DNA from 4 places in the Bacillus sp. AFS031507 genome. Region 1 is predicted to be linked to each of the others. Evidence: riboswitches for the same ligand, from Rfam matches in the RefSeq annotation. Region 1 holds a riboswitch; each other region holds the start of a gene.
What was found. A riboswitch is a leader RNA that binds a small molecule or an ion and turns the genes downstream of it on or off. The one in region 1 is predicted to bind thiamine pyrophosphate.
Positions count from the first base shown of each region.

Region 1 (5,013 bases):
ATCTGGATCTTGAAACATCACACCGGCATCTTTCCTGCAGAATACTTCACCACTTACCTCTGCCTCCAAATGCTCCGGGATAATGCCTGCAAGAGCGGAAATCAACGTCGATTTCCCACTCCCACTAGGCCCTAGTATTAATACTTTCTCCCCTCTATTGATGGATAAAGTAATCTGACTAAGTATTTTTTCAGAGCGATTATAAAAGCGAATCGAAAGATCCTTACATCCCAGAAACATGTCCATTGACGTTTTCCTTTTTCCTTTTTTCCTTCATCAATTCATATTGTTCTAACACACCTGTTTTTGCGAGTGCGTCCACAATGACCTTCGCTAACAATCCACCGAGAATCATTCCGCTGATGACATGAATTCCTAACGTTGTAAAAAATACTTCCTTCGTGTAATAATCAAAACCGTTAGCGATTAAGTTATAAATCATGCTGCCTAGCGCTGCAAAAACTCCAGATAGCATTAAAGTAAATAGATTGTAGCGTTTATATCCGAATATTGCGAATGCGATTTCTGCACCAATCCCTTGAAAGACACCTACTAAAAGGGCCGATAAACCAAAATGACTTCCTGTTAATAACTCTACTGCCGCCGCTGCAACCTCTGCAATAAGCGCTGCTCCCGGTTTTTGAATAATATACGCAACGATTGGACTAGCAATCACCCAAATTCCAAACATAAAACCTGCGCCCACCGGCCCGACAAGAGCGGAAATGGGAATCCAAAGCGTCGACCAGCCTAAATAGATCACTCCACAAGCGACCGCTAGAATCACAGCAAGGACAACTTCCTTCATCTTCCAAGTCATCGTTTCACTACCTCCATTTTCACAGGCCATTCTTCAAGTTTATAGGCCATATCCCAAAACATATATTCCAGCTGACAACTGATCAAGAAATGATCCTTCATCTTTTCCTTTTCTCTCTCTGTTGCTGTCATTGCCCACTCATCAAGACGGGCACAAAATTTCGTGGTAATCGAATCGGTACGATTTCCATAAAAACTGATCCAATCATAAAAAGGATGAGAAGGATCTGGATTAACCTCCGTTAATAATTTTTTCCCAATTTCCCAATACGTCCACGGACATGGTAATAGCACAGCTAGAATTTCCCCTAATGTACCTTCGTGCGCAACGGTAAGCATATGACGCGTGTAATGAAGGGACGAGGGAGATAACGGATATCCATGTAATACCTCGTAAGGAACACCTGCTACTTGACAAAAGTTATTATGAGGATGGATTTCACTGTTTAAGATAAAAGAAATCTGCGTATTAAACATATCCATATCTTCACGATTCTCACACTTGGAAACCGCTATTCCATAGATGCGAATAAACGAATTCAAATATTCAAAGTCCTGTTTAACATAATGAATCAATTGTTCCTTTTGTAATTCCCCATTAGCTATCCCTTGCACAAAAGGATGTTCAAAAATCGCCTCGAAAATAGGATCTGCTTCTTTTCTTAATTCTGCTGAAAAACTCATAAAATTTTGCCCCCTTATTGGTTTTAATGGGAAGACTCTATTGGGATCAACTTAATGTTAAAAACGAAAAAACCGCCCCAAAAATGGAGCGGCTGAATAATTATATCTATCCATACACGAACTCCACTTTCCTACGCTAGTATGAACTAGATCAGGTTCAAAGGGTCCAAGATAACTCTCGTCTCAGCCATAAAAAGGCTCCCCTAGTGGTCTTCCTATTAATTTAACCTTCACTCTACACTCGCTGGTTAATGTTGTCAATCAATTAAAATCTTAATTATAAAAATAGACCAAATGGATTATAGATGCACTGAAATTCGAAGGCATTTCCAATTATTATCCAGCAAATGTCGTAAGACTTGTAAAATATGTAGTATGTGCGCGAAATTATGTAATAGGTTTCGTAAAATATGTAGTAAGAATCCAAAATTATGTAATTAGTTTCGTAAAATATATAATAAGAATTCGAAATTATGTAATCCTGCGAAAGTAAGGCTTTTATTTGCGAAAACACAACAGCTAGTCTCTCCTCAATAAATAACTCTTTTAAAAAGGAACCATGTTTAGCCGCTGAACTAGAACATGTGCCCATACCCATAATATGAACAGCGGCTAATCTTCCGATAGTGAAATTAGATTGCGGCAAAAAAAAGGAGAAGTGTGCGAACACTTCTCCCCTCTAACAACCTATTAATCTACGACAAATTTCGGGGCGTGACAGGCACATTACGCTTCCACCGTCTTTGCAATAATCGCTCCAACAACCAGACCCCATACCGGTGCACTAATATGGAAAAATGATACATTGGATAACGCGATGAGGAACGCAAATAGGGCACTTAAGCGATATTTATTTTCGGAGAAACCCAGCTGCAAACTAGAAAGAAGGACGCTGATTAACGCAAATCCTGCTAGCATCGACACAAACGCGTGGGGTAACGCTTGGATAAACGGAACAATTTTCCAAGCGAATACTCCAAACAATAATGTCAAAACCCCCGATACCACCGCTGCCATATACCTCTTTGATTTTACCCCTGCATCCGAACTAGAACAGATGGCGGTCATCATGCCAGCAATATTCGCACTTTGCCCCCCGAAAAAACTGGCAATAATCGAAAACACTCCACTAAAAGAAACAATTTTTCGGATCGGAGGTTCAAAATCCGAGCTTTCTAGTGCGCCGATTCCAGGTGCCATATCATTACTTAGGATTAACATGGCCAGAGGCAGACCTAATGTGACCATGCCCATCCATGTAAATTCCGGCATTTGAATGGATGGTAGAAAAAAAGCAATCTCCTTAGATGAGCTATGTAGATCTTGGGTTAAAAACAAAGTAATAAAAGCGACAACCACTGCGACCATAACGGCCGGGATCCGTTTTGAGATTTTCGTACTGATAAAGAAACTAAGCAAGGCTGCCCCACCCACTAAGGGTAACGCCTTAACGTCTTGGACAAGCTGAACCACATAGTTGGTGACCAGACCTGCAAGCATGGCTGCAATGACTTCTTTCGGAACCCATTTAATAATTTTAGTAAAAAGTCCTGACAACCCAATCAGCAAAATCAGCAGCCCTGACATCACATACCCGCCAATTAGCTGGGGATAAGTAAAATGTGCTGTCACTGTCGCTAAAAAAGCAACCCCCGAAATCGAGTGAGCTCCGGTAATGGGAATTCTAAATAACAGAGGCATTACGATCCCTAACAACCCTCCAAAGAAATAGACGGCAAACATCCAATTGATGGTTTGCTGATTAGAGAAATGCCCTGCCGCTGCTGCCTGCAGAATGATTAACGCTGGACCTGTCATGACTAAAGTACTAGAAATTAATCCAGAAGATACGTTTTGAGTCGTTAGATCTTGAAAAAATGATTTCCCTTTATTTTCACGTAATGGTTCAATTGGTTGCTCTCTAATTAATCTATTTGGATGCCCCATCTTTTCTCCTCATACCCTTCTTCAAGTAAAAAACTTTTATTGTTAGTTTAGACAATCTTCTACAAAATGTATAGGACAAAGGCAATCCTCGACAACCGTTAATATTATTAAAAACTTACTGGCAGGTCTTATCATAACAAAAGGGAGGGGGAATAAACTAGAGGAAAAAATAGCTTAAAAAAGGGAAAAGGTGCATTCTCGCCGGTTATCGAGACTGCACCTTTTTCTTTTAGCCTTTGATGGCTAACTTTTTCAAACGATCCACAAACAAATTTAAAAGTTTGACCTAATTGCAGGTATTATTTCAGTTACTATTTCATAGATAATACCGCCTAACATTACGCCGATGAATTCATTTTTTTAACCTCCACGGGCATCATTCGCTTCCTATGGTTACCGTTCATCTAATTTTTCAACCTCTACGTGCACTAGTCGCCTTCACTAGCTTCCAACCAAGCAAAAAAGGAGAAGTGCGCGAACACTTCTCCCCTCCAACCTCTATCAAACTCTGAAAAAATTACAAATTACCATTAAAAACTGAAAAGAACTTTTTCTACCTACCCCCAAAATCTTTAAATGACTACCTAAGCTTATTCTGTTAGTCATTTTTTGTCGAAAAGTCTGTCCGTCCGATGCGCACGATTTATAATTACTTTCGGTTAACGTTTCAGTGAAACTTTTACAGATTTAATTGTATAAACTCTATCTATTAAAATAGAATTTTTCACACTACGCCTATAGGAGGAATCTAAATGAATCGAATTTTTAGGTGGATTGTTAGATCATTATTTGCACCTGTCACAGGAAATGCAGGAGCGGTTGCAAGTACACTTGGTTTTTTCATGGGGTTTTTCCCTTTAGATAGTTTTAGAATTCCGTTATTGCTTGTTCTTTCACTTTTGTTGCGACTTAATATCATTGCCTTATTTCTTGGAACGTTGATTCCGCTTTTTATACCAAAGATGAATCATTTACCCTTCCTGGATATGCGTTTATTGGAGGATTACTGGTTATTTTCTACCCTGCAGTCTAAAATACAGCTTTCACAAACCATGGCTTCAGGGGTCCTAGGTGGCTTGATTGGTCTTGTCTGCTACTTTATTTTCCATTGGTTTTACAATTTAGGGCTGAAAAAGAGGGAGAGAAATCAAGAACATGTTTTTCTTGATCCAGCCAAAAGACGCTGGTCCATTATCAAACGAATGAGTGCAGGCTTTACGGTTTTAATAATTTTAGTATCGACTATTTTTATTGAAAGTCTTAATACGAACCCTGAATTTCCTGAACTACAATTGAATAAAAGCGCAGTAAAGAGTGGAATCGAGCCGATTAATAAAAGTTTCAGTGCAGAACAGCTTGCCACTCAGTTTCAAAAAACGAGTCCATCCCCTCTTATTCAAAAAAATATCAGGCAATCGAACAAGAAACAAGAAGTGTATGGTTTTTACGTCGATTGGGACAAAAACAGCCATACTTCTTTTAAAAAGAATAGCGATTCGATTACAACATTAGTGCCGGGGTGGATGCAGCTTACACCTGGTCTTACCCTAAAAACCAGCACGG
Region 1 covers NZ_NUOW01000075.1:24,126-29,138, forward strand. Annotated here, with positions in the region: gene COE25_RS29300 (ABC transporter ATP-binding protein) at 1-246, opposite strand, end outside; gene COE25_RS29305 (ECF transporter S component) at 224-820, opposite strand; gene tenA (thiaminase II) at 817-1,503, opposite strand; TPP riboswitch at 1,615-1,718, opposite strand; gene COE25_RS29315 (benzoate/H(+) symporter BenE family transporter) at 2,230-3,450, opposite strand; gene COE25_RS29320 (DUF2062 domain-containing protein) at 4,203-5,013, shown strand, end outside.

Region 2 (5,013 bases), on a different contig from region 1:
ACAGAAATCAAGGCTTCGATACGGGCAGAATTCATTACAATCCGTTTGATTTCCTCATCCTGATAGCGATCCAAATGTATATGAGCGTCGATTATGTTCATTTGACTTCACCTACTAATTGGTAATATACATCCCTTTTGCATTGAATAAAGCTTTCATCCAGTAAAACACCTTCGTGCCTCGGCCTTTCAAATGGAACCTCTATGTTTGAAACGACCTTTGCCTGCTTACCAGACAGCATCATCACTCGATCGGATAGAAACAATGCTTCCTCAATATTATGAGTAATAAAAAGAATAGTCCTTCGATGTGATTCCCACATTTCCAATAACCATTTTTGCATTTCAAACCGGGTTAGCTCATCTAATGCTGAAAAAGGCTCATCAAGACAGATCACCTCTTGCGGGCTCAATAAGGCACGGATAAAAGCAGCCCGCTGCTTCATTCCCCCAGATAGCATGTGAGGATAGGCGTTTTCATAATCAGAGAGTCCTGCAATCGCCAGCATTTCTCGTGCTGCTTTTACCTCTTTTTTTCCCTGAAGCTCTTGGCCAAGAAGGACATTTTCAAGTATCGTCCTCCACGGGAAAAGAGAAGAAGTTTGAGGCATATAGCTAATAAAACCACGCTTGCCATTAACGCACTGGTTGTCTAATAGGATCTCCCCTTCATCAGGTGAAAGAATTCCTCCTATTAAATTGAAAATGGTGCTTTTCCCACTACCTGAAGGGCCAATAATAGAAACAAATTCATCTTTATTAATGGAAAAATCAAGGTCATTCAGTACTTCATTTTGCCCGAAACGTTTCGAAACGTTTTGAAAACGAAGATAGCTCATTTTTTCTCATCCCCTTTCGGCTGCCAGCGAACCACTCTTCGTTCCATAAAAACGATTAAAAAGAAAAATAAGAGGCTTAAGAACATGATGGTAAAAATGGCAACGAACACCCGGTCCGTTCGAAAAGACGACGATGCGAATGTCATAAAGACACCAATCCCCTGCTTAGCACCAAGCCATTCAGAAATAACGGCACCCATTACACTATACGTGGCAGAAACCTTAAAGCCTGAAAAAATCGAGGGCAACGAAAACGGCAGCTCCAATTTCCAAAAAAGCTGTGTTTTGGATGCACCTGCCATCCTCATATAATGCTTCAACTCTGAAGGGGTTTGGCTAAATCCATCTAAGGCGGCCACTGTAATGGGAAAGAAACAAACAAGGGTGATGACAATCATTTTGGGTAATAAGCCAAACCCAAACCAAATCACCAACAGTGGAGCCAGAACGATAATGGGAACATTTTGCGATAAAATCAACAATGGATAAAAAGAATCCCTTAAAACAGGTACCAGATGGAATAAAATGGCGACTGCCAGTCCAATGAATGCTCCAACTACAAATCCAAATAATGAAATTTTAACCGTTGAAAACACATCTGGATAAAAATCACGCCAACCGGCAATGGCCTCTGTGAAAATCTTTGATGGCGGCGGAAGAAGCCATTCCGGCACTTCTGCTATTTTAACGACAATCTCCCAAATGACAAACAAAAGGAGGAGAACCAAAATCGGTCTCCACCCTTTTACAAGATTCATCCTCATGATCGATATTTCTCCGTTAAGTCATCCATGGAAATGCCTGTTGGCTGATAAAGGATTTTCACTTGAGAAATGACATTTTTGCTTCCCATTTCAATCATTCGTTCATTCATTTTTGAAATCACGGTAAATAATTCGTGCAGTTCACCTTCCATGGTTGTTTCTAACGGGTGTACCTCATATTTCACACCAGATTCAGCAATGACTTTAATGGCTTCATCAACGTATGGAATGACGTCTTCTCCATCCTTTGTTTTCGGTATGATTTGTATGCTGATTAATGAATTTGCCATGTTCTTCTACCCCCTAGTGTTTTGGTAAAAATTCATTTGTAAATGCTTTTTTCCCATCTAATTTCTTGTCAAGAAGCTTATTATCATACATCCATTGGGCATAATTTTCCCAAACCTCTTGCTTTTGAATTCCCCATTCCTTTGCATCATCCTGATATTTTGGAGACAACCATTCTTGACTCTTCTTTACAAGCTTTGGATCTAAATCCGGTGCTGCTTTAATCAGGATATCTGCAGCTTGATCAGGGTTTTTAATGGCAAATTCATATCCCTTGGCAGCGGCATTTACGAACGCCTTAACCGTTTCAGGGTTCTCTTCGATCATTTTTTCATTTGTTTCTAAAACAGGTGTATAGTAGTCCAGTTTGTCAGAGTAATCTGTTAAGTAAACCATATTAATTTTTTCATTACGAAGGTCTGCTTCTACACCAGTCCACCCATAGTAAATCCAAGCGAAATCGATGTCTCGTTTCACAGCCGTAAAAAAGTCCGTATCCCCCATGTTCACGATTTTCACCTTATTAGTATCAGCGTTTTCCTTTTTCATTAGAGAAGTGATGACAGATTTTTCGACTGGCGAGCCCCATCCACCGTATGTTTTTCCTTCAAAATCCTTCGGAGATTGAATCTGTTTGCCAACAGGTGAAGCGAATCCTGATGTATTGTGCTGAATCACTGCAGCGATCGATACGAGCGGCACCCCTTGTATACGTGCCTGAGTAATGGCTTCTTGGTAGCCAACACCAAATTGCGACTTGCCAGAAGCTACTAGTTGGTCAGCACCGGTCTCACCTGGCATGATAATATCCACATCCAAGCCTTCTTTTTTAAAGAATCCTTTTTCTTTTGCAACATATAATCCAGTATGATTGGTATTTGGCGTCCAATCCAGTACAATCGAGACCTTTTTAAGCGGTTGTTTTTTTCCTTTTACGTTTTCTGTTTCTTTTTTGCTGCTACATCCAGTCATTAGAAAGACTGATAGGACTAGTACTAGCCATTTCTTCATTTTGAATCCTCCATATGTAAAAATAATATCTAAAGTGAAACAAAATAAATAGGCTGAAACCTCAGTGTTGGTTAGAAGGCAAAAACTTGCTTAAACAAAATAAAGCACCCAGGCAAAGAAACCTGAGTGCATATCAGCAAACAATTAATTGTTTAAGAATATGTTCCCTCCGCCGGTATCAACCAGATCAGGTTCCAAGGGTCATCGTCTCACGGACTAAATCTCAACCGGCATCACCGGTTCCCCCACATTACATCGTATTCCACTTCATATACTACTATATCAGTCAAGGCAGACAATGCCAACTGCTTTTATCTATTTATGCTTGTTAACAAATACTTCCTATCATGAAACATCCGGTTCTCATCTTAATTCACCTGCACGAAATAACTTTGCTAGTTAACCTACGGTGTTACGAGTAAGGAGCTAGTTTCGTTCATGATAACTTATACGAACAGGGGCATATCTTGATTTCTTGCAATCGTTAGAAGAGTTTTTATTGTTGATATGGATTTTAGTTCCTTTTGCATAAATAGTTCTGGATTAACAATCTGTTCAAAACAGTATTGGTTATATAATGAATGTGCATCATTAGTAGCTAACATAAATCTACGAACTCCCTGTAATTGGGAATGGTTTTCTCACCCACAACAATTTGTACTAACGTAAGAATAGCACGAAATAATGTGATAACTAAGTCATGTGTGAATAATAAAAAATCCAACTTATGCCGACTTGAAAAAATTTTATGAAAAATTGTTGAGGTTACCCCTAACCTATGACTCTATCCGATTTTAAATATCCAATATCTTCTAATAGTGATCTCAACTTCATATGAAGCGTCATTTAGACGCTTATTTTTGTTTTTACTGCAATATAAGACTCAAATTCGTAATGCCTTTTATTCAAATAACCTGCGTCGTTAGCTCAAGAAGAAAATAAACAATATTCTTCAACCGAGGCAAATTTATTCGCAGGATTTCATAACCCCTATAAATAGTTTGACGGGTAATTGGAATGAATTCAGATCATTTGGCTTCGTGAAGGCATAGTTAAATAAAGGAGTTAGCTACCACTAAAAGCTATCCCAAGAGAATTAGGATAGCTTTAGAAAAGTATTGTGAATTTCAATATTTTTACATATTTAGAGTTTTATATTTTCCACTCTCTTCCTTTATGGCCATACTGTCACAAAAAGGGCGATGACACCCCCTGGCTGTCATCGCCCTTTTTTATGCTTATAATCAATCCCAACTAAATACAATTCGCGTCAACTACCTGTCCAGATACCGACATAAGTTCATTTATGTTAACCCATCCACCAATATTTTGAGATTGGTCAACACCTTCTATTGTAAAAGTTAGGCTAATATTGTTGGAAAGTGTCAAAGTGGATCTTTTGCCGATGCAATTCTGTGCTTTTTGCAGAGAATTCACCCTTACACCTTCACACGAAATCGTATACCTTTGCATCGGTAGGTAAATTAATACTCCTCTTAAAGGGTCATAGGTCCTAATTAAACCTTCAGCAGTTGTTCCATCTCGGAATGATAATCTAATCCATCGCTTTTGTTGATAACAAGCAAGAATTTTTTGAAATAGTCCTTGTCTGTTGTCATAGAAATATGGATAGAAAGGCTGGTAAGGATTATTTGGATACAATGCAGCCTCCCCCTTTCTTTTATCAGTAAATCTCCTCATGTATATGAGAAAAAAAAGGGTTGGTGCTTGTCATCCCCTGATGTGTATAAGAAAAGCGAATATTGCTAACTGTTCGTTGGGTTTTATTTGAAATATACCAATATATGAAGGACGGCTAGTATTTTCCTTTTAACTGGAATTTCAATGATTTTTGGCTCGCCAAATACAGTACCTAAAATGACTACAGAACCTCTCTAGCTACGTGATTCATTTATAAAAGTTTTAACGTGGTTCTGAATAGTACCTCGCACCCAAGAGCAACATCTTCAAAAGAACTCCACTCATCTGGATGATGACTTATGCCATTGCGGCTCCTCACAAAGATCATTCCAATATCTGTGAGTTTCCCCAACACCATTGTATCATGAGCAGCCCCGCTTGGTAATTCATAAACAGGATACTGTAATTCTT
Region 2 covers NZ_NUOW01000020.1:152,869-157,881, forward strand. Annotated here, with positions in the region: gene COE25_RS19105 (TatD family hydrolase) at 1-101, opposite strand, end outside; gene COE25_RS19110 (ABC transporter ATP-binding protein) at 98-838, opposite strand; gene COE25_RS19115 (ABC transporter permease) at 835-1,602, opposite strand; gene COE25_RS19120 (thiamine-binding protein) at 1,599-1,892, opposite strand; gene COE25_RS19125 (ABC transporter substrate-binding protein) at 1,906-2,901, opposite strand; TPP riboswitch at 3,049-3,158, opposite strand; gene COE25_RS31680 (hypothetical protein) at 3,348-3,506, opposite strand; gene COE25_RS19135 (hypothetical protein) at 4,156-4,563, opposite strand; gene COE25_RS19140 (M20 family metallo-hydrolase) at 4,814-5,013, opposite strand, start outside.
Region 2: linked by a shared signal. The riboswitch ahead of COE25_RS19125 (ABC transporter substrate-binding protein) and the one ahead of tenA (thiaminase II) in region 1 are both predicted to bind thiamine pyrophosphate.

Region 3 (5,013 bases), on a different contig from region 1:
GCAGCTTATCGAAGATAATTATCTTAGTCCTTTTCCACAGGTACAAAGTACAGAGCGTCCTGATCGTGTGATTGCTGCCTTGATGGAAGGTCGGGTATCCATTTTACTAGATGGGACGCCTTTCGCTTTGATCGTTCCGGTTACCTTTAGCATGATGTTACAATCACCAGAAGACTATTATGAAAGGTGGATTCCTGGCACGTTCATCCGTTTACTTCGTTATCTAGCAGCTATCCTGGCTCTTTTTACACCGGCTTTGTATATTGCATTCCTCTCATTTCATCCAGGATTGATTCCTACTAAGTTAGCCATTTCCATTATAGGTGCGAGGTCCAGTGTTCCATTTCCTGCACTTATCGAAGCATTATTTATGGAAATATCGATCGAAATTTTAAGGGAAGCTGGACTTCGGTTACCAAAGCCAATTGGTCCAGCAATGGGAATTGTCGGTGGGTTAATCATTGGTGAAGCGGCTGTACAGGCAGGGATTGTTAGCCCCATTTTGGTGATAGTAGTGGCGTTAACTGCGATCTCATCTTTTGCCAATCCTCAATATAGTGTAGGGATTACATTGCGTATTCTTCGCTTCGTAGCCATGCTTTGTGCTGCCATACTTGGATTATATGGAGTCATTCTATTTTTCCTTTTCATGACAAGCCATTTAGTGAAACTAAAAAGTTTTGGCGTGTCTTATATGAGTCCAGCCGTTCCTTATCGTTTAAGTGAATGGAAAGATTTGATGGTTCGCATGCCCCTTATGATGATGAAACGTCGTCCAAAGATGATGCATACGAAAAATCCTATACGTAAAGGATAACCTATTGTGAAAGGAACATGAAAGGATGATTGTCAGTCCAAAAGATCGAATTACCACGGCACAAGCAGCTGTTATCATCAGCAACTTTATACTTGGTTCAGGAATCCTCACACTGCCTAGAACAGCTGCAGAGAAGGTGAATACACCAGATGTATGGATAAGTGTTATTTTAGGCGGGCTGATCGCGATAATCGCAGGGGTGATCATGGTCAAATTATGCCAACAGTTTCCCCAAAAAACCATTTATCAATACAGCCGTGAAATTGTAGGAAAATGGGTGGGCGGGTTACTTAGTTTACTTATAGTATGTTATTTTCTTTTAACTTCCGGGTTTCAACTCCGTTCAATGGCGGAAGTAATAAGGTATTTTTTGCTGGAAGGTACCCCTATCTGGGCAATTATGATGCCATTTATGTGGATAGGTCTCTATCTGATCATAGGCGGTATCAACCCGATTGCCCGTCTGTTTGAAATTATATTACCTATTACGATTTTCCTTTTTTTGCTAGTAGCCCTTATGAGCTTAAAAATATTTGAGATCGATAATTTACGCCCGGTAATAGGGACTGGTTTCATCCCTGTGCTAAAAGGAGTAAAGGCGACGACTCTCGCATTTACAGGTCCTGAAATCCTGCTGGTCATCATGGCGTTTATGCAACAGCCGAACAAAGCAATCAAAATGGTTCTAGTTGGAATTTCCGTTCCATTATTTTTTTATGTGATAACAGTTGTGATGGTCATTGGAGCGTTATCCGTCGATGAAGTGGTCACGAGGACATGGCCAACGCTTGATTTGATACGAAGTTTTGAGATAACCGGTTTGATTTTTGAACGGTTTGATTCTTTGTTGCTGGTGGTATGGATTATGCAAATGTTTACTACCTTTACCATCAGCTACTACGCAGCTGCTTTAGGGCTGGCTCAACTTTCGAAAAAGAACATTAGTTCAGTTATGTATGGTTTACTTCCGCTAATTTACGTCATTTCCATCACCCCAAAAAATATCAATGATCTATTTAAACTTGGGGATATCATTGGCAATATTGCATTGTTTTTATTTGGTTTACTACCACTTCTCCTTCTTATTATCGCGAGATGGAAAGGAAGAAAACAATGAAGTTACCTCATAACAATATACGATTTCTCTTGGTTTCGCTGTCTGTCCTTTTACTCTTTTCTCTTACAGGCTGTTGGAGCAGTCATGAAATTGAAGAGCTAAGCTTAGGTGTAGGGGTGGCATTCGATAAAGGGAAAAAGTCAACCATAGAGAAAAAGATAAACGAACAAGATGAAGGCTATTCCAAAAAAGATCAGATTACTACAACTTATCAACTTATTACCTCACAATTAGCAAGTTCAATGAGTAAAGAAGGGGGATCGCAACAACAATCTTATGTTAATATTTCTGAAACGGGAGACTCCATCTTTCAAGAGGTTCGTGAATTATCATTAAGAACGGATCTTCCTTTTAATGCCAGTCACATGAAAGTCATTGTAATCGGTGATAAACTTGCACGATCGTATAGTTTAGATCGATTACTTGATCAATATCTTCGGGATAATGATTTTAGACCAAGCTGCCTTATGTTTATTAGTAAAGGGAGAGCTAGCAATACCCTAGTATCAAAGAAAGCAGGAGAAGTTCCAGCATTTCGTCTGTTTGGAATGGTAGATAATGCCTATCGAACGACAAGAATTTTGCCTCCTATCTCGATTATTAAATTAGACGGTAAGCTAAAATCAGGATCCAGTTTTCTTTTGCAAAATGTGATCTCGGAAAATGGAGAAGTGAAATTTGCAGGAGCTGCCGTGATAAAAGGAAAGACAAAAAAACTGCGTGGTTTTTTAAATGAAGAGGAATTGGAGGGGATAACATGGATAACAGGCAAGGGGAAAGGCGGTTTGGTAAAAAGTTTTGATAAACAGACTAGTGGGCTAATCGTATATGAGCTAGATTCTATGAAAAGTAAAATCACCTCTCATGTTAAGGGAAACTATATCTCTTTTGATGTAAACATCGAATCAGAAGGGCGATTATCTGAGAATTGGGTGGTTTCAGGTAACTCTTTTGATAATACATTTCTAAAACGGGCAGAAGAATCCACCGAAAAAGAAGTAAAACGATTGGTTGAACATACAATTAAAAAAACGCAAAGGAAATATCGAGTAGACGTTGCTGGCTTTGGAAACCGTTTAAGAATTGAGCATCCGAAAGTATGGGAAAAAGTCAAAAAAGATTGGGATCAAACATTCAGTGAGGTTCCAATTTACTACAACGTAAAAATAACAATCAAAGATTATGGAGCGTCAGGTCACAAGTAAGCCTTCTTTTTTTCGGGTACAAAAAAGAATTATACTTCTTAAAATCCAAGCAAGTAGATATCTAACCTTTCTCTCTATCCTAGACATACTATCTAAAACGACTATATCACTTTAAATAATATTATGTATTTCATTTTTACCAATACTCATATATAATGTAACTTAATTGAATATAAATAACTAGGGGTGCCCAATAAGTTGGGCTGAGAAAGAAACACGATGAAGTTTCTTGACTCTTGGGACCTGATCTGGATCATACCAGCGTGGGGAAGTTAGAATAGACAATCTTTACTGCACCTATACTTCTGCATACATATTAGCCGGGTCCAACCATTTATGGGCCCGGCTTTTTGATGTACTTTTATACGCTTATTCACTTGTTATGGTCTGTATCTCGTCCTTTATATTCAAAAAAAGGAGAGATGTATTATGTCAACGACTTCATTAAACGAACAAAATATTTCCATCATGTCAAGTTTTCCAGGAAGTAAAAAAGTATATGTAACAGGTTCGAGATCCGACATTAAAGTACCAATGCGTGAAATTGAGTTAAGCCCGACAACGGGTGCGTTTGGAGAAGAGGAAAACCTTCCAGTTCGCGTCTATGATACAAGCGGTCCTTATACGGATCTAAATTATTCTGTTGATATTACAAAAGGTCTTCCTGCCATTCGAAGCACATGGATTCATGAACGAGCAGATGTTGAAGAATACGAAGGTAGAGAAATTAAACCTGAAGATAATGGGTATAACGATCAAAATGATCCTCGTGCCAATCATAACGTGTTTCCTGGTTTAAAGCGCAAACCAGTACGTGCAAAAAAAGGGAAAAATGTCACACAGCTTCATTATGCTAAAAAGGGAATTATTACTCCTGAAATGGAGTTTATCGCCATAAGGGAAAATATGAAACCTGAATTTGTGCGTGATGAAGTGGCAAAAGGTCGAGCGATTATTCCTTCTAATATCAATCATCCAGAGTCAGAACCTATGATAATAGGACGTAATTTTCATGTTAAAATTAATGCGAATATCGGTAACTCGGCTGTTTCATCCTCCATCGAACAAGAGGTTGAAAAAATGACATGGGCGACGCGCTGGGGTGCTGATAATATTATGGATCTATCAACAGGTAAAAACATTCATACAACAAGGGAATGGATTGTTCGAAACTCAGCAGTTCCTGTCGGCACCGTCCCCATTTATCAAGCACTTGAAAAAGTAAATGGTGTTGCTGAAGATCTTACATGGGAGGTTTACCGTGATACCTTGATCGAACAAGCGGAGCAAGGTGTTGATTACTTCACAATTCATGCTGGTGTTCTTTTACGATATGTTCCATTAACGGCAAAACGGTTAACAGGTATTGTATCCCGCGGTGGATCAATCATGGCACAATGGTGTTTACACCACCATAAAGAAAGCTTTTTATATACTCACTTTGAAGAAATCTGCGAAATAATGAAATCATATGATGTTGCATTCTCTTTAGGGGATGGTTTACGTCCTGGGTCTATTGCAGATGCGAATGATGAAGCACAGTTTGCAGAATTAGAGACTCTTGGAGAGCTAACAAAAATTGCTTGGGAACATGATGTACAAGTGATGATCGAAGGACCTGGACATGTACCTATGCACCTAATTAAAGAAAATATGGATAAACAACTAGAAGTGTGTCAGGAAGCACCATTCTACACACTTGGACCTCTTACGACTGATATAGCACCTGGTTATGATCACATTACATCTGCTATTGGGGCTGCAATGATTGGTTGGTATGGGACAGCTATGCTTTGTTATGTAACGCCTAAAGAACATTTAGGTTTACCGAATAGAGAGGATGTTCGTGTAGGGGTTATTACTTACAAAATTGC
Region 3 covers NZ_NUOW01000025.1:35,624-40,636, forward strand. Annotated here, with positions in the region: gene COE25_RS21570 (spore germination protein) at 1-817, shown strand, start outside; gene COE25_RS21575 (spore germination protein) at 843-1,934, shown strand; gene COE25_RS21580 (Ger(x)C family spore germination protein) at 1,931-3,139, shown strand; TPP riboswitch at 3,312-3,426, shown strand; gene thiC (phosphomethylpyrimidine synthase ThiC) at 3,569-5,013, shown strand, end outside.
Region 3: linked by a shared signal. The riboswitch ahead of thiC (phosphomethylpyrimidine synthase ThiC) and the one ahead of tenA (thiaminase II) in region 1 are both predicted to bind thiamine pyrophosphate.

Region 4 (5,013 bases), on a different contig from region 1:
TTGTAGGTTTTTCATAATTCAGCCAGCTCCTTAGCGCTTTTCCTTTTTCGATATGCCCAATGGTTAGTTGGACCATATCCTTGCCCGATCTCCAAATGGTTCTCAATTGCCGCCTGAATAAAATCCTTTGCTATACATACTGCTTCATAAAGAGTTTCCCCTTTTGCTAGTTCAGCAGTAATTACTGCGGAAAAAGTACAGCCTGTTCCATGTGTGTTCTTTGTCTGAATTCTCTTGCTGGTAAAGTAGTAAAATTTCTTTCCATCAAATAATAAATCAGTGGATTCAGACTCATTTTCATCATGGCCACCCTTAATTACGACATTTTTTACGCCTAACGCATGTAGTCTTTTAGCAGACTCCAGTTTATCTTCCACCGTCATAATCGACATGCCCGTTAGTACTTCCGCTTCTGGAATATTCGGGGTGATTACCGTTGCTAGCGGCAATAAGTATTTTTTCATGGCAGAAATGGCTTCCATTTGCAACAAGGAAGCGCCACCTTTAGCAATCATGACTGGATCGACAACAATATTTTGCCATTGATAATTCCTGAGCTGTGCAGCGACGGCCTCAATGATTTCAGCATTAAAAAGCATTCCTGTTTTCACCGCATCCGCACCGATATCCTCGCCGATCGCTTCGATCTGTTTTACGACTGCCTCAGCTGTCATTGGATAGACAGCATGAACTCCTAATGTATTTTGGGCCGTTACAGCGGTCAATGCTGACATTCCGAAAACCTCTAATTCCTGAAATGTCTTTAAATCCGCTTGAATTCCTGCTCCACCGCCGCTATCAGAACCAGCGATTGTTAATGCTTTTTTCATTCAAATTACCTCCATTTATCGATTAAACTTTTTAAAAGAAGCATGTGAAATGATATCTTCGGAAGAAACTAAAGCTAATTGGTTTAAAAATTCGATTTGGAAACTACCAGGTCCCATTTCAACTGTTTTTGCCGCTGCCTTTTCTGCCGCGATTCCATAATACGTTAAAGCAGCCACTGAAGCTTGAAGCAGGTCCTTCTCCACTCCTGCAAACGCTCCAATCACTGAGGTTAATAAACATCCAGTGCCTGTCACCTTCGTTAAAATTGGATGTCCATTTGACACGACATAGGTTGTTTTCCCATCCGAAACAATATCCTCTTTTCCAGTGATGACGACAAGACCATTCAATTTTTGTGCTGAAGTAATAGCTAGTTCAATGATATTTCCTTTTGCATCCCCAGCATCGACGCCCTTAATTTCCCACTTTTCACCAACCACATTGGCAATTTCGGCTGCGTTTCCTCTAATCACAGAGACATTTACCTCGTTCATAATTCTTTGCGCGGTTTCGGTTCGATAGCGGGTAGCCCCTGCACCAACCGGGTCAAAAATGACGGGAACACCGGATTCATTAGCCGCTTTTCCGGCAATGATCATCGAATCTACTGTCTGTGGGTTTAATGTTCCAATGTTCAATACTAATGAACTTGCAATCTTGGCCATATCTGCTACTTCCTCGGCTGCATATGCCATGACCGGTGAGGCACCAAGGGCAAGAAGCCCATTTGCCGTAAAATTTGTAACAACCACATTGGTAATATTATGTACCAGCGGGTTAACCTTTCTAACTTCTTCCAACGTTTCATACAAACTATTTTTTTCCATCTCAATTTCCCCGTTTCTTTTTTTAAAATAAAAAAACCAGATCCAATAATGGACCTGGTTAGTTAGTCAAAGAAATAATTAACATTCACTTGGCTACTTTCCTACGCTGGTATTACCCAGATCAGGTCCGAAGGGTTGAAAATTTCTCCATTTTCTCTCAGCCTGTTTACAGGGCACCCCTAGTAGATCTAATACTTTATTTAATTAACTACATAATATTCCTATAGTACTAGAATGTAAAGGAAAAAGTACCAGTTAACATAACATTATTATTGTTTGCCTTTATAAAGGAAAGTAACAATAAATGTTGTCCCTTTATCTTTTTGGGAATGAATTTCTATCTGTCCATTTAATTTTTCCAAGCTTCTCTGCACCAATGATAAACCGATTCCTCGATTTTCACCTTTGGTGGAATACCCTTTTATAAATAAGCGATTTTTTACAGCCTCATCGATTCCTTTTCCTGTATCATGAACCTCTAAGGCAAGGACATCATCGTAATAGTCAAACCTTAATGTAACTTTTTTTTGTGGACGGTCCGAAACAGCATCTAGTGCATTATCTATTAAATTCCCAAGGATCGTTACCACTTCATGCGTTATTTCCTGCTGTTGTGGTTCAGGTAGACTTCCTTCCCCATCAATGATTAATTCACAGCCATTTTCCCTAGCAAAGCTAAGTTTTCCTACAATAAAACCTGCTAAAACAGGATCTTTAAAACGACTAATAACAAATTCTACCTCAGTTTGTTGGTGATCGACAATTTTGGTAATGTATGACGAGACCATTTGATAGTCTTTCATATGAATTAAACCTGATATTACATGCAGTTTATTCATGAATTCATGTGACTGGGTTCTCAGTGCTTCCGCGTATAGCTTTACACCGGTTAATTGTTCAGCTAATTGCTTGATTTCGGTTTTTTCTCGGAACGTAGCAATCGCACCGACAATCTTTCCTTTGACAACAACCGGAACCCGATTGGTTAAAATGGTAATATGATTGATTTCTTGTTCTTGGTCTAATTGAGATTCCCCCGTTTCTAGAACAGAAGATAGCATAGAATTTGGCATGTAGTCATCCACTTTTCTTCCTAAAAAGGACCCATGAATGCCAGCTTTTTGAAGAAGTCGGATCCCCTCATTATTTACGAGAGTGGTAAACGCATCCTGGTCAACTGCCAAAATTCCTTCCTTTGTGGATTGAAGCATCGCACTACGTTCCTCAAGCAATTTTGCCATCTCACTCGGCTCAAGTCCAAAAAGAATCGCTTTGATTTTTCTAGCTAGAAAAAGGGCACCTAGAATCCCAACTAGAATTCCTACTCCCACTCCGATCAAAATAATTTTCCTACTTTGTTCGATCGCCTGATTAACTTTTTCTAAAGAAATCCCAACCGCGACTGCCCCTATTTGATTATTTTCTTGATCATAAACAGGAACAAACGAACGTAAAGACAATCCCAATGTCCCTTTGGCAATGGAAATATGCTCTTTCCCTTTTAAAACAGGTCCTTCATCTCCACCGACAAAATGCAAACCTAATAGGTTGCGGTTAGGATGTGATTTTCTTTTTCCATACATGTCCATTACGACGATAAATTCAACATGCGTTGATTGTTTAATATCATTCGCAAATGTTTGGATATCCTTCTCTGCTGTTTTATTTTTAAGCCCATTCATGACAATCGGAGACCTTGCAACAATCCTCGCAATATCTGTTGCTTTCTCGGCTTGGCTTTTCTCTGTTTCCTGTGAAATTCTGTTGGTGATTAAAATCTCGGTTACTAACAATGCCATCACGACCACGATACAAACCAGTAGGGTTATCGTCGATTGTAAACGAAGTTTTGGTTTGGACAACCTTATTTTCCACCCCAACTTGATTCCCCCTTTCTCACAGGCAATCTTTTCAAGGTATTTGCGTTAAACACCGTAACGGTTAATTGGTCTTCCGACGCCGCCGTAATGGATATGAATTTTGACTTTTCCTTCTTTTTCTAAGTAATCAAGGTATCTTCGAGCCGTTACCCGAGCCATTCCTATGCTTTCCGCTACTTCTTCCGCAGAAACAGGTTCTTTTTCCTGCGAAATGAAATTAGTAATTTTTATTAACGTATTCATATTTAATCCCTTTGGTAAACTCTCTCTTTCACTTTGTTCTTTGCTATCAATAAATAAAATTTGATCGAGCTCCTCCTGTAAAAGAGCTTTCTTTTCTCCTAATTTCACTCGATAGTTTTTATAATTATCAAGTGACTTTTTAATTCGATCAAAGGTAAACGGTTTTATGATGTAATCAACAGCCCCTTGTTGTCGAACACGGTGGATGGTTTCGATGTCGCTCGCAGCTGTTATCGCAATCACATCCACAGAATAGGCCTCTGAACGAAGTTCGCTGAGCATTTCCAATCCACCCATATAAGGCATATAAATATCGATAATCGCCAGATCCGGACTGAGTTCTTTCACTAATCTTAACCCTTCCATCCCATTGGAGGCGATTCCAATTATCGAAAACCCTTCAATCCTATCAATGAATTGGCGGTGTACCTCTCGAACCATCGGATCATCTTCAATCAATAGTACTTTTAACGGAAACATCTCCCTGCTCCCCCTTACATTAAATGAAACTGTATTTCCCTTTATATTATTATCATGGCCTATTTTATTAAAATAGTAAATTTATAGATAGCATTTTTTGTTCGATTTTTATGAGAGTTAATTAAGGTATTTTCTATAACAAAAGGAACAATAAGACCAATATGACCAAAACCTTACTATTATCTGAATTTTCATTTATTATGTGCTTGGGTGGGTTTGAAAGCGGTAACAGTTTTATTAAACAAAGGGGTGTATGAGAAAATGAAAATTAATTTCAAAAATTTGACCGTCCAAGTATTATTGGGGATCTTACTTGGGATTGTCATCGGATTTCTTTTTCCGAAATTCGGTACAGAATTAAAGGTTTTGGCGGATATCTTTATCAAGTTAATTAAAATGGTCATTGCTCCAATTGTATTTTTTACAATAGTCATTGGTATCGGTAACATGGGGGATTTGAAGAAGGTTGGGCGTATCGGCGGGAAAGCGCTCCTGTATTTTGAAATTGTAACGACATTTGCTTTAGCGATTGGTTTACTCCTAGTTAATATCATTAAGCCAGGATCTGGGTTTAATACAGATTCCGTAAAAGGCGGAGATATTTCACAATTTACCACGCAGGCTAAAGAAACAAGCCATGGATTTATCGAATTTATTTTAGGAATTATTCCTGATAATTTTGTCGGGGCAATGGCGAAGGGCGAGCTGCTTCCAATTTTATTCTTTGCGGTCCTGTTTGGAATTGCACTTGC
Region 4 covers NZ_NUOW01000024.1:127,438-132,450, forward strand. Annotated here, with positions in the region: gene thiE (thiamine phosphate synthase) at 1-15, opposite strand, end outside; gene thiD (bifunctional hydroxymethylpyrimidine kinase/phosphomethylpyrimidine kinase) at 12-830, opposite strand; gene thiM (hydroxyethylthiazole kinase) at 846-1,658, opposite strand; TPP riboswitch at 1,740-1,849, opposite strand; gene dcuS (DcuS/MalK family sensor histidine kinase) at 1,928-3,526, opposite strand; gene COE25_RS20690 (response regulator) at 3,584-4,261, opposite strand; gene COE25_RS20695 (dicarboxylate/amino acid:cation symporter) at 4,523-5,013, shown strand, end outside.
Region 4: linked by a shared signal. The riboswitch ahead of thiM (hydroxyethylthiazole kinase) and the one ahead of tenA (thiaminase II) in region 1 are both predicted to bind thiamine pyrophosphate.